2 regions of the Streptomyces sp. NBC_01551 genome follow, and region 1 is predicted to be linked to the other one. Evidence: riboswitches for the same ligand, from Rfam matches in the RefSeq annotation. Region 1 holds a riboswitch; the other holds the start of a gene.
What was found. A riboswitch is a leader RNA that binds a small molecule or an ion and turns the genes downstream of it on or off. The one in region 1 is predicted to bind cobalamin.
Positions count from the first base shown of each region.

Region 2: another riboswitch for cobalamin. It lies ahead of OG982_RS21460 (energy-coupling factor ABC transporter permease); the one in region 1 lies ahead of cobN (cobaltochelatase subunit CobN).

Region 1 covers NZ_JAPEPX010000001.1:5,379,783-5,384,470, reverse strand. The annotation lists gene OG982_RS24315 (precorrin-8X methylmutase) at 1-301, opposite strand, end outside; gene OG982_RS24310 (cobalamin biosynthesis protein CobG) at 298-1,536, opposite strand; cobalamin riboswitch at 1,791-1,949, shown strand; gene cobN (cobaltochelatase subunit CobN) at 1,982-4,688, shown strand, end outside.
Region 2 covers NZ_JAPEPX010000001.1:4,706,466-4,711,153, forward strand. The annotation lists gene OG982_RS21445 (ATP-binding cassette domain-containing protein) at 1-805, opposite strand, end outside; gene cbiQ (cobalt ECF transporter T component CbiQ) at 802-1,551, opposite strand; gene OG982_RS21455 (energy-coupling factor ABC transporter substrate-binding protein) at 1,555-1,944, opposite strand; gene OG982_RS21460 (energy-coupling factor ABC transporter permease) at 1,944-2,657, opposite strand; cobalamin riboswitch at 2,686-2,905, opposite strand; gene OG982_RS21465 (flavodoxin family protein) at 2,975-3,706, shown strand; gene OG982_RS21470 (BTAD domain-containing putative transcriptional regulator) at 3,716-4,688, opposite strand, start outside.

The sequences.
Region 1 (4,688 bases):
AGATCACCTCGTTGTCGGCGGGCAGCCGCTTGCGGGTGACGCCGCTGGCGACCATCTGGACGTCGCACAGGATCGGCGCGCCGGCGGTCAGGGCGGCGCGGGCCCGCAGCACGACGTCCGGCGTGTAGCCGAGGTCCTTCGTCAGGTCCGTCATCCCGCAGGCGTGAATCATGCGCACCGCGACCTGGGCGACGGAGGCGGGCAGCCCGGAGAGGTCCGCCTCGGCGCGGATCGTGGCAAAGGACTGGCGGTAGATCGCGGCGCCGTCCTTCTCGTACTCGAACACGGTGTACTCGCTCATTTCTTCACTGCGTCTTCGGAAATTCGGGGGGTGTTGCGCGCGTCCAGCAGGGCCGCGCCAAGGTCGGGGGCGCTGACGTGCCGCGGTACGGGCCGTCCGGGCGCGGTGAGTCGGTATCCGGTGGCGGTGGCTACGGCGTCCACCCAGTCCGTGCCGCGAGGATGCCCGCACCGGCGCTCGCAGCCGGACCAGTGCACCGGCAGCGGCCCGCGCGCCCGCTCCACGACGGCTCGCGCGTCGGCGCGTACGTCCGCGAGGGCCTTCGCGCAGCCGGGCCGCCCGGTGCAGGCGGTGACGGCCTCCCAGGCGCTGCCGGGCGAGGTGACGAGCCCGGCGCGGCCCAGCCCGGCGGCGGCGCCGAGGTCCGCGACCACCACGCTGCGCCACGGCGTGACCCGAAGCTCGCCCGGCAGCTCCCGCCACTGCGCGGTGGCGAGCCGCCCGAGCGGGATCAACACGCACAGCGCGTCGCCGTGCGGCCCGGGCGCGGGCGGGTCGGCGTACGGGCGCGGCGCGTCCGGGACGTACCGGGCGGCAATGCCACGGCCGGTCAGCCGCGCGATGAACTCCCCGGTGTCCAGGGCGTGTTCGGCGGGCAGCTCGGCGACCCGCCAGGCCCGGGTGCCGGCGGCGGCCGCGGCGGCGAGAAAGTGGCGCGCGGCCTCCAGGGCCGCCCCGGGGCCGTCGGCGGCGGCCACCTCGACGGCGTCGGCCGCCGCGCCGAGCCGGACCAGCGCCCGCCCGCCCGGCTGCCCGAGCAGGGTCACGTCGGGGTCGAGGGCGGCCACGTCACCGCGCCCGTCGTCGACGGCGAACAGGAACCGCCCGGAGAGCGCGGTGGCCTCCGGGTCGGCGCAGAGCAGCCGGTCCAGGGCGCGCACCGGGGCCGGGTCCCCGAGGGGGCTCGCGACGATGTTGCGGACCCGCTCGTGCGAGGGCGCGGGCAGCAGTCCGGCGGCGTCGAGGAGTTCGGCGAGCCCGGCGCCGCAGCCGTCGGCGAGGCCGCGGAGCTGGACGTTGCCGCGCGAGGTGAGTTCCAGGTGCCCGTCGCCGTACCGGTCGGCGGCGTCCGCGAGTGCGGCGGCCTGGGCCGGGCCGAGGAGCCCGCCCGGGATCCGGACCCGCGCGAGGAACCCGTCGTCCGCCGCGTGCAGCCGGAGCGCGCCCGGGCATGCGTCGCCGCCGTCCCGTATGACGGGTTCGTCCCGCGATGCGGCGGAGGGGGGCTGGGGCATGGCGGCGAGCATACCCAGGATTCTCCGCCCGCCCCCTGTGTCGATCACCACCCCGAACCGGCCACACCCGCACCCACCCCCGCCCGGCTGCCCGGCCGCCCGCCGACAACGGCACCACGCCGCCCCCGCCAACCCGGCCCCCGGATCACGGCGGCACACCGCCCCCGGCCGCCGCGCCCGGCCCGCTCCCGCCCGGCCCGGGCAACCGCACACCGATCGGCGGGCGGCCCGCACTCCCGTCCGGCGATCAGGGCACCTAAGATGACCTGCGGCGGACCGCTCGGTCCGCCATCGCCGAGGACGGCGACATGGGAGGAAGCCCGGTGCGATTCCGGCGCGGTCCCGCCACTGTGAACCCTGCGGAGCCAATCGGCCGGGTGAGTCAGGAACTCCCGCTGTCCTCACTGCCCGGGGCGCGGAAACCCCGAGGAAGGCCTGCCGCCGCATGATCCTGCTGCTGTCGACGTCCGACACCGATCTGCTCAGCGCCCGCGCCGCCGCGGACGGCCCCGTCCCGTACCGGTTCGCGAACCCCTCCCGCCTTCCCCTCGACGACCTGCCCGGCCTCCTCGACGGCGTCGACCTGGTCGTCGTACGCCTCCTCGGCGGCCTCCGCGCCTGGCAGGAGGGCCTCGACCTGCTGCTGGCCCCCGACCAGACCCGCCCGGTGGTCGTGCTGACCGGCGAACAGGCCCCGGACGCCCAGCTGATGGAGGCCTCCACCGTCCCGATCGGCATCGCCGCCGAGGCGCACGGCTACCTCGCGCACGGCGGCCCCGCCAACCTGGACCAGCTGGCGCGGTTCCTCTCGGACACCGTCCTGCTCACCGGTCACGGCTTCGAGCCGCCGGCCGCCGCCCCCACCTGGGGCCCGCTGGAGCGCACGCCCGGGACCACCACGGGGCCCCGGATCGCCGTGCTGTACTACCGCGCCCACCAGATGAGCGGCAACACCTCCTTCGTGCACGCCCTGTGCGACGCGATCGAGGCCAAGGACGCGCGGGCGCTGCCCCTGTACGTGTCCTCCCTGCGCGCCCCCGAGCCGGAGCTGATCGCCGCTCTGGAGTCGGCCGACGCGGTCGTCACCACCGTCCTCGCGGCGGGCGGCACCAAGCCCGCCACCGCCTCGGCGGGCGGCGACGACGAGTCCTGGGACGCGGGCGCGCTCGCGGGTCTCGGCGTGCCGATCCTGCAGGCCCTGTGCCTGACCGGCTCGCGCAGCGCCTGGGAGGAGAACGACGAGGGCCTGTCCCCGCTCGACGCCGCGACGCAGGTCGCCGTGCCCGAGTTCGACGGCCGCCTGATCACCGTCCCGTTCTCCTTCAAGGAGCTCGACGAGGACGGCCTGCCCGCCTACGTGGCCGACCCCGAGCGGGCCGCCCGGGTCGCGGGGATCGCCGTCCGGCACGCCCGGCTGCGGCACATCGAGCGCCGGGACAAGAAGGTCGCGCTCGTCCTGTCCGCGTACCCGACGAAGCACTCCCGCATCGGCAACGCGGTCGGTCTCGACACCCCGGCCAGCGCCGTGGAACTGCTGCGCACCCTCATCGCGGGCGGCTACGACTTCGGCCCCGTCGAGAACATCCCCGGTCTGGTCTCGGGCGACGGCGACGAGCTGATCCGCGCCCTGATCGAGGCGGGCGGCCACGACCAGGACTGGCTGACCGAGGAGCAGCTGGCCCGCAACCCGGTCCGCATCCCGGCCGCCGACTACAAGCGGTGGTTCGCCGAGCTCCCCGCCGAGCTGCGCGAAAGCGTGGAGCAGCACTGGGGCGAGGCCCCGGGCAACATGTTCGTGGACCGCTCCGCGAACCCCGAGGGCGACATCGTCCTCGCGGCCCTGCGCCGCGGGAACCTGCTCATCCTGATCCAGCCGCCGCGCGGCTTCGGCGAGAACCCGATCGCGATCTACCACGACCCGGACCTGCCGCCCTCGCACCACTACCTGGCCGCGTACCGCTGGATCCAGGCGCGCGCCGAGGACGGCGGCTTCGGCGCCGACGCGATGATCCACCTGGGCAAGCACGGCAACCTGGAGTGGCTGCCGGGCAAGAACGCCGGCCTGTCGGCGGCCTGCGCGCCCGACGCCGCGCTCGGCGACCTGCCCCTCATCTACCCGTTCCTGGTCAACGACCCGGGCGAGGGCACGCAGGCCAAGCGCCGCGTGCACGCCACCCTGGTCGACCACCTGGTGCCGCCGATGGCGCGCGCGGAGTCGTACGGCGACATCGCCCGCCTGGAGCAGCACCTGGACGAGTACGCGCAGATCTCGGCGATGGACCCGGCGAAGCTGCCGGCCATCCGCGCCCAGATCTGGACCCTGATCCAGGCCGCGAAGCTCCACCACGACCTGGGTCTCGAAGAGCGCCCGGACGACGAGGGCTTCGACGACTTCCTGCTGCACGTCGACGGCTGGCTGTGCGAGGTCAAGGACGCCCAGATCCGCGACGGTCTGCACGTCCTGGGCGGCGCCCCGACCGGCGAGGCCCGGGTCAACCTGGTCCTCGCGATCCTGCGCGCCCGTCAGATCTGGGGCGGTACGACGGCCCTGCCGGGCCTGCGCGAGGCGCTCGGCCTCGACGAGTCGGCGGCGACCCGTACCACCGCCGACGCGGCGGAGGAGACGGCGCGCGCGCTGGTCCAGGCGATGGAGGACGCGAACTGGGCTCCGGAGGCGGTGGCTTCGGTCGCCGCCGGGCACTCGGCGGACGTCGCGGCCGTACTGGACTTCGCGGCCCGCGAGGTCGTCCCGCGGCTGGCCGGCACCACCGACGAGATCACGCACGTGGTGAGCGCCCTCGACGGCCGCTTCGTCCCGGCGGGTCCGTCCGGCTCGCCGCTGCGCGGCCTGGTCAACGTGCTGCCGACCGGCCGGAACTTCTACTCGGTGGACCCCAAGGCCGTCCCCTCCCGCCTCGCGTGGGAGACCGGCCAGGCGCTGGCGGACTCGCTGCTGAACCGCTACCGCACGGACAACGGCGAGTGGCCGCCCTCGGTCGGCCTGTCCCTGTGGGGTACGAGCGCGATGCGCACCGCCGGCGACGACGTCGCCGAGGCGCTGGCCCTGCTCGGCATCCGTCCGGTCTGGGACGAGGCCTCGCGCCGCGTCACCGGCCTGGAGCCGATCCCGCTCGACGAGCTGGGCCGCCCCC
Region 2 (4,688 bases), 670 kb from region 1:
GCGCCTCCGGGGTCTTGGGGCCCGGGGCGGTTTCGGCGAGCAGGTTCCGGGTGCGCAGGAAGGCGGTCACCGCGGGGGACCAGGCCTGGCGCAGGCCCGCCGACGCCAGCAGGTCCGGGTCCGAGAGCAGGGTCTGCGCCGGGCCGACGCGGATGCCCGACGGGGTCAGGACCGCCGCGTCGTCGGCCCAGCGGACCGCGAGGTCGACGTCGTGCGTGGCCATGACCACCGTGGTGCCCGCCGCGCGCAGGCCCGCCAGGACGTCCAGCAGCCGTTCCTGCCCGTCCGGGTCCAGGCCCGCCGTCGGTTCGTCCAGGATCAGCACGCGCGGCGCCATCGCCACCGCGCCCGCGATCGCCGCCCGCTTGCGCTGGCCGTACGACAGCAGGTGCGTCGGGCGGCCGCGCAGCGCCGTGATGTCCAGCGCGGCGAGTGCGGAGTCCACCCGGGACCGGACCTCGTCCACCGGCAGCCCCATGTTCATCGGGCCGAAGGAGACGTCCTGTTCCACCGACGCCGCGAACAGCTGGTCGTCCGGGTCCTGCACCACCAGCTGGACCGAGGTCCGCAACCGGGTCAGCCCGGCCCGGTCGTACGCCACCACCGCGCCGTCGAGCCGGAGCTCGCCCGGACCCGGCTTCAGGCCGCCGCTCAGCAGCCGCATCAGCGTGGTCTTGCCGCTGCCGTTGCGGCCCAGCAGGACCAGCGCCCGGCCCTCGAGGATCCCGAAGTCCACGCCGGACAGCACCGCCGGACCGTCCTCGTACGCGTAGCCCGCGCCGACCAGCTCCACCAACCGCGTCACAGATACAGCTCCTTGAGTACGAGAGTGGCGGCGATCAGGGTGCCCAGCAGGGCCCCGGTCGCCGCGAGGAACCGCCACGACAGCGACGCCTGCGGTACGAGCACGCGCAGCGCGCCGTCGTAGCCCCGCCCGGCCAGGCCCTCCTGGAGCCGCCCGGCACGGTCGAAGGCCCGTACGAACGAGGTCGCCGCGAGCCCGGCCAGCGAACGCCACATCGCGGCCCGGCCCCTCTGCCCGAGGCGGGCCGCCTGGGCGCGCCGGACCTGGGCGAGCGAGTCCAGCAGCAGGAACCCGATCCGGTACATCACCAGCGCGACGTCCACCACCGGCGCCGGGACCCCCGCCCGGACCAGCCGGGGCAGCACGTCCGAGACGGGGGTGGTGAAGGCGAACAGCAGCACGCCGAGGGAGGCCGCCGAGGTCCGCAGGAGCAGTTCGGCGGCGTGCCGGGGCCCGTCGGGGGCGAGCGAGACCAGGCCCGCCGGGCCGCCGACCGCGAACAGCAGCGGCAGCGCCCCGGTGAAGCAGAACCCGAGCGGGATCCGGAACGCCCGCCACAGCTGGCGGCCGGCCACCCCGGCGGGGCCGAGGAGCACCGCGAGGGTGGCGGCGGCCACCAGCGGCCCGCCGGGCCAGGGCGGCAGGGAGACCGCCGTGACGGTGAGGCCGAGTCCGAGCAGTGCCTTTTCGAGCGGGTGGCGGCGGCGCCAGCGGCTGCCGTGCGCCGCCACGTCGATCGGCAGCACCGGCTAGGCCTCGGGGGCGGCGGCCGGAGCCTGGTCCGCCGGGGCCTGCTGCCCGGCCGGGGCCTGCTGTCCGGCTCGGGCCTGCTGTCCCGCCTGCGCCAGGCCCTGGCGGCGGCCCTTGCGCACGCCGAAGTAGTACGCGAGCACGCCCGCGCCGAGCGCCGCCTGCAGCGCGAACAGCGCGGACTCCACCTCCCCGGACGGCGGCTCGTACAGCGGGGAGAACCACGGCTCGTAGTCCGGCTTGAGCTCGGTGATGGCCGCCTCCGCCTGCGCGTCGGCGCCCGCGAACGGCTCCTCCTTGCCCTCGCCCAGCCCCAGCGCGAGCGGGAGCACGGCCAGCGCCGCCACCAGGAGCAGCAGCAGGGTGTTGATCTTCGCGTTCCGGCTCATCAGACCGCCGCCTCCTGCTGGTTCCCGGTGCGGCCGGCGTCCGCGCCGCCCGTGAGCTTCGCGACGCCGAGCCGGACCAGGTCCGACTTGCTCGACTGCATCAGCAGCCGCATCACGAGGACCGTCAGCAGGCCCTCGCTGACGGCCAGCGGGATCTGCGTGACCGCGAAGATGCCGCCGAACTTGGCGAGCGCGCCGAGGAACCCGGTCCCCGGGTCCGGGAAGGCCAGCGCGAGCTGCACCGAGGTCACGCAGTAGGTGACCAGGTCGGCGAAGAAGGCGCCGAAGAACACGGTCACCATCAGCGGCGCGCCGAACTTCCGCAGCAGCCGGTAGACGGCGTAGCCCGCCCACGGCCCGGCGATCGCCATGGAGAACACGTTCGCGCCGAGCGTGGTCAGCCCGCCGTGCGCCAACAGCAGCGCCTGGAACAGCAGGGTGATCGTGCCGAGCACCGCCATGATCGGCGGCCGGAACAGGATCGCGCCGAGCCCCGTTCCGGTCGGGTGCGAACAGCTGCCCGTCACGGACGGGATCTTGAGCGCGGACAGCACGAACGTGAACGCCCCGGACGCGCCGAGCAGCAGCGTGCTCTCCGGGTTGGCCTTCACCTCGCGGGTGAGGGCGCGGACGCCGTGTACGACGAACGGAGCGGACGCGGCGCCCCAGGCGACCGCGTGCAGCGGGGGCAGGAAGCCCTCGGCTATATGCATGAGTGGGGAGACCTCTCCAGCACCTCGTGGATGGACAACGCGCCCCGGCCGGTCTCCTGGCTCACGGGTGCTGATGTCCCGGCTCCGCCTTCCCGGGTTCGTACGGTCTCCCGCGCGAGCCCAGTGGCTTCCCGTAGGAGTGGAGCCGGACTTCCCGATCACAGTGGCGAGGGCCGCACCGGTTTCCCACCGGTTTCCCGAACACCAAGGCCCGCTGACCCTAGTCGGCCGGACGGACCGGTAACAACCCGCCCCAATCCCGCCCGGATGGGCGCGGTCCGCTGGCGGGTGCGCGCGGCCCCGCGCAGGGTGGGGGAGTGGCCGACCCCGCGCAGGACTTCGACTCTTCGGAGTACGCCGATCTGACCGCCGTCTACGTGAACTGCACGCTCAAGCGCTCGCCCGAGACCAGCAACACCGAGGGCCTGATCGACAAGAGCCGCGCCGTCATGGAGTCGGCGGGCGCCCGGACCTCCCTCATCCGGGCCGTCGACCACGACATCGCCACGGGTGTCTGGCCCGACATGACCGAGCACGGCTGGGAGAGCGACCAGTGGCCGGTGCTGTACAGCCAGATCATGGACGCCGACATCCTGGTCCTCTGCGGCCCCATCTGGCTCGGCGACAACAGCTCCGTCATGAAGCAGGTCATCGAGCGGCTCTACGCCTGCTCCTCGATCCTCAACGAACAGGGCCAGTACGCCTTCTACGGGCGGGTCGGCGGCGCGCTGGTCACCGGCAACGAGGACGGCGTCAAACACTGCGCCATGAACATCCTCTACAGCCTCCAGCACCTCGGCTACGCGATCCCGCCGCAGGCCGACGCGGGCTGGATCGGCGAGGCCGGGCCCGGCCCCTCGTACCTCGACCCGGGCTCCGGCGGCCCCGAGAACGACTTCACCAACCGGAACACGACCTTCATGTCGTGGAACCTCATGCACCTGGCCGCGCTCCTCAAGCGCTCGGGCGGCATTCCGGCACACGGCAACCAGCGCTCCCTGTGGGACGCGGGCTGCCGGTTCGACTTCCCGAACCCCGAACACCGGTAGGGGCCGCGGCTACTGCCGCTCGCGCACGTCGGCCAGCGCGGACTCCAGCCGGGCCAGCAGCGGCGCCGCGTTCATGCGGCGGCAGTCGGCCAGCGCCTCCTCCAGCAGTTCCCCGGCCGTCGCCGCGTCGCCCGAAGCCAACAGCGCCCGGGCCAGCGGCGGCGCCGCGATGGCCCGCACCAGGATCTGCCCCGAGCGCCGGCCCAGCTCGTCCGCCGCCCGCAGCTCGCGCAGCGCCCCGGCGGTGTCCCCGCGGTCCAGGGCGATCCGGCCCAGCCCGATCCGGGCCGCGCTCTGCCCGGCCAGGTCGCCGGAGCGCTCGGTGTGGGCGAGGACCTCGCGGAAGCCCGCCGTCGCCTCGTCCGACCGCCCCAGCATCCGCTGCGCGTCCGCGACCCAGCGCAGCATGCACATCCGGGGCCAGTCCGCGCCGCCCAGCTCCGCCACGGCCAGGGCCTGCCGCAACAGCTCCAGCGCCCGCCCCGTCTCGCCGCGCGCCAGCAGCACCTGGCCGAGGCCGCGCAGCGCATGGGCCTGCCCGTAGCGGTCCCCGGCCGCCTCGAAGACGGCCGCGCCACGACGGCAGCGCCGGGCCGCCTCGTCCAGCCGGCCCTGGACCCGGTCGAGGTACGAGAGCACCCAGCCCGCGTACGCCGCTCCGTGCGCGTCCCCGAGCCCCTCGAACAGCGCCTCGCCGGCCTCCACCATGGCCCGAGCCGGGCCCCACTCCTCCCGGCAGGCGCGCAGCCGCCCCAGCCCGACCAGCATCAGCGCCTCGCCCGCGCGGTCGCCCCCCGCCCTGGCCGCCGCGAGCCCCGCCTCCTGGAGCGCCTGCCAGCCCGGCAGATCGCTGCGCAGGTCGAACAGGTACTCCCCGGCCGCCGCGAGCTCCACGCAGGCGTACGGATCCACCCGCGCGGCCTGCCGTACGGTGGCGACGAGCGCCTCCCGCTCGGCCCCCAGCCAGCGCACCGGCTCGGCC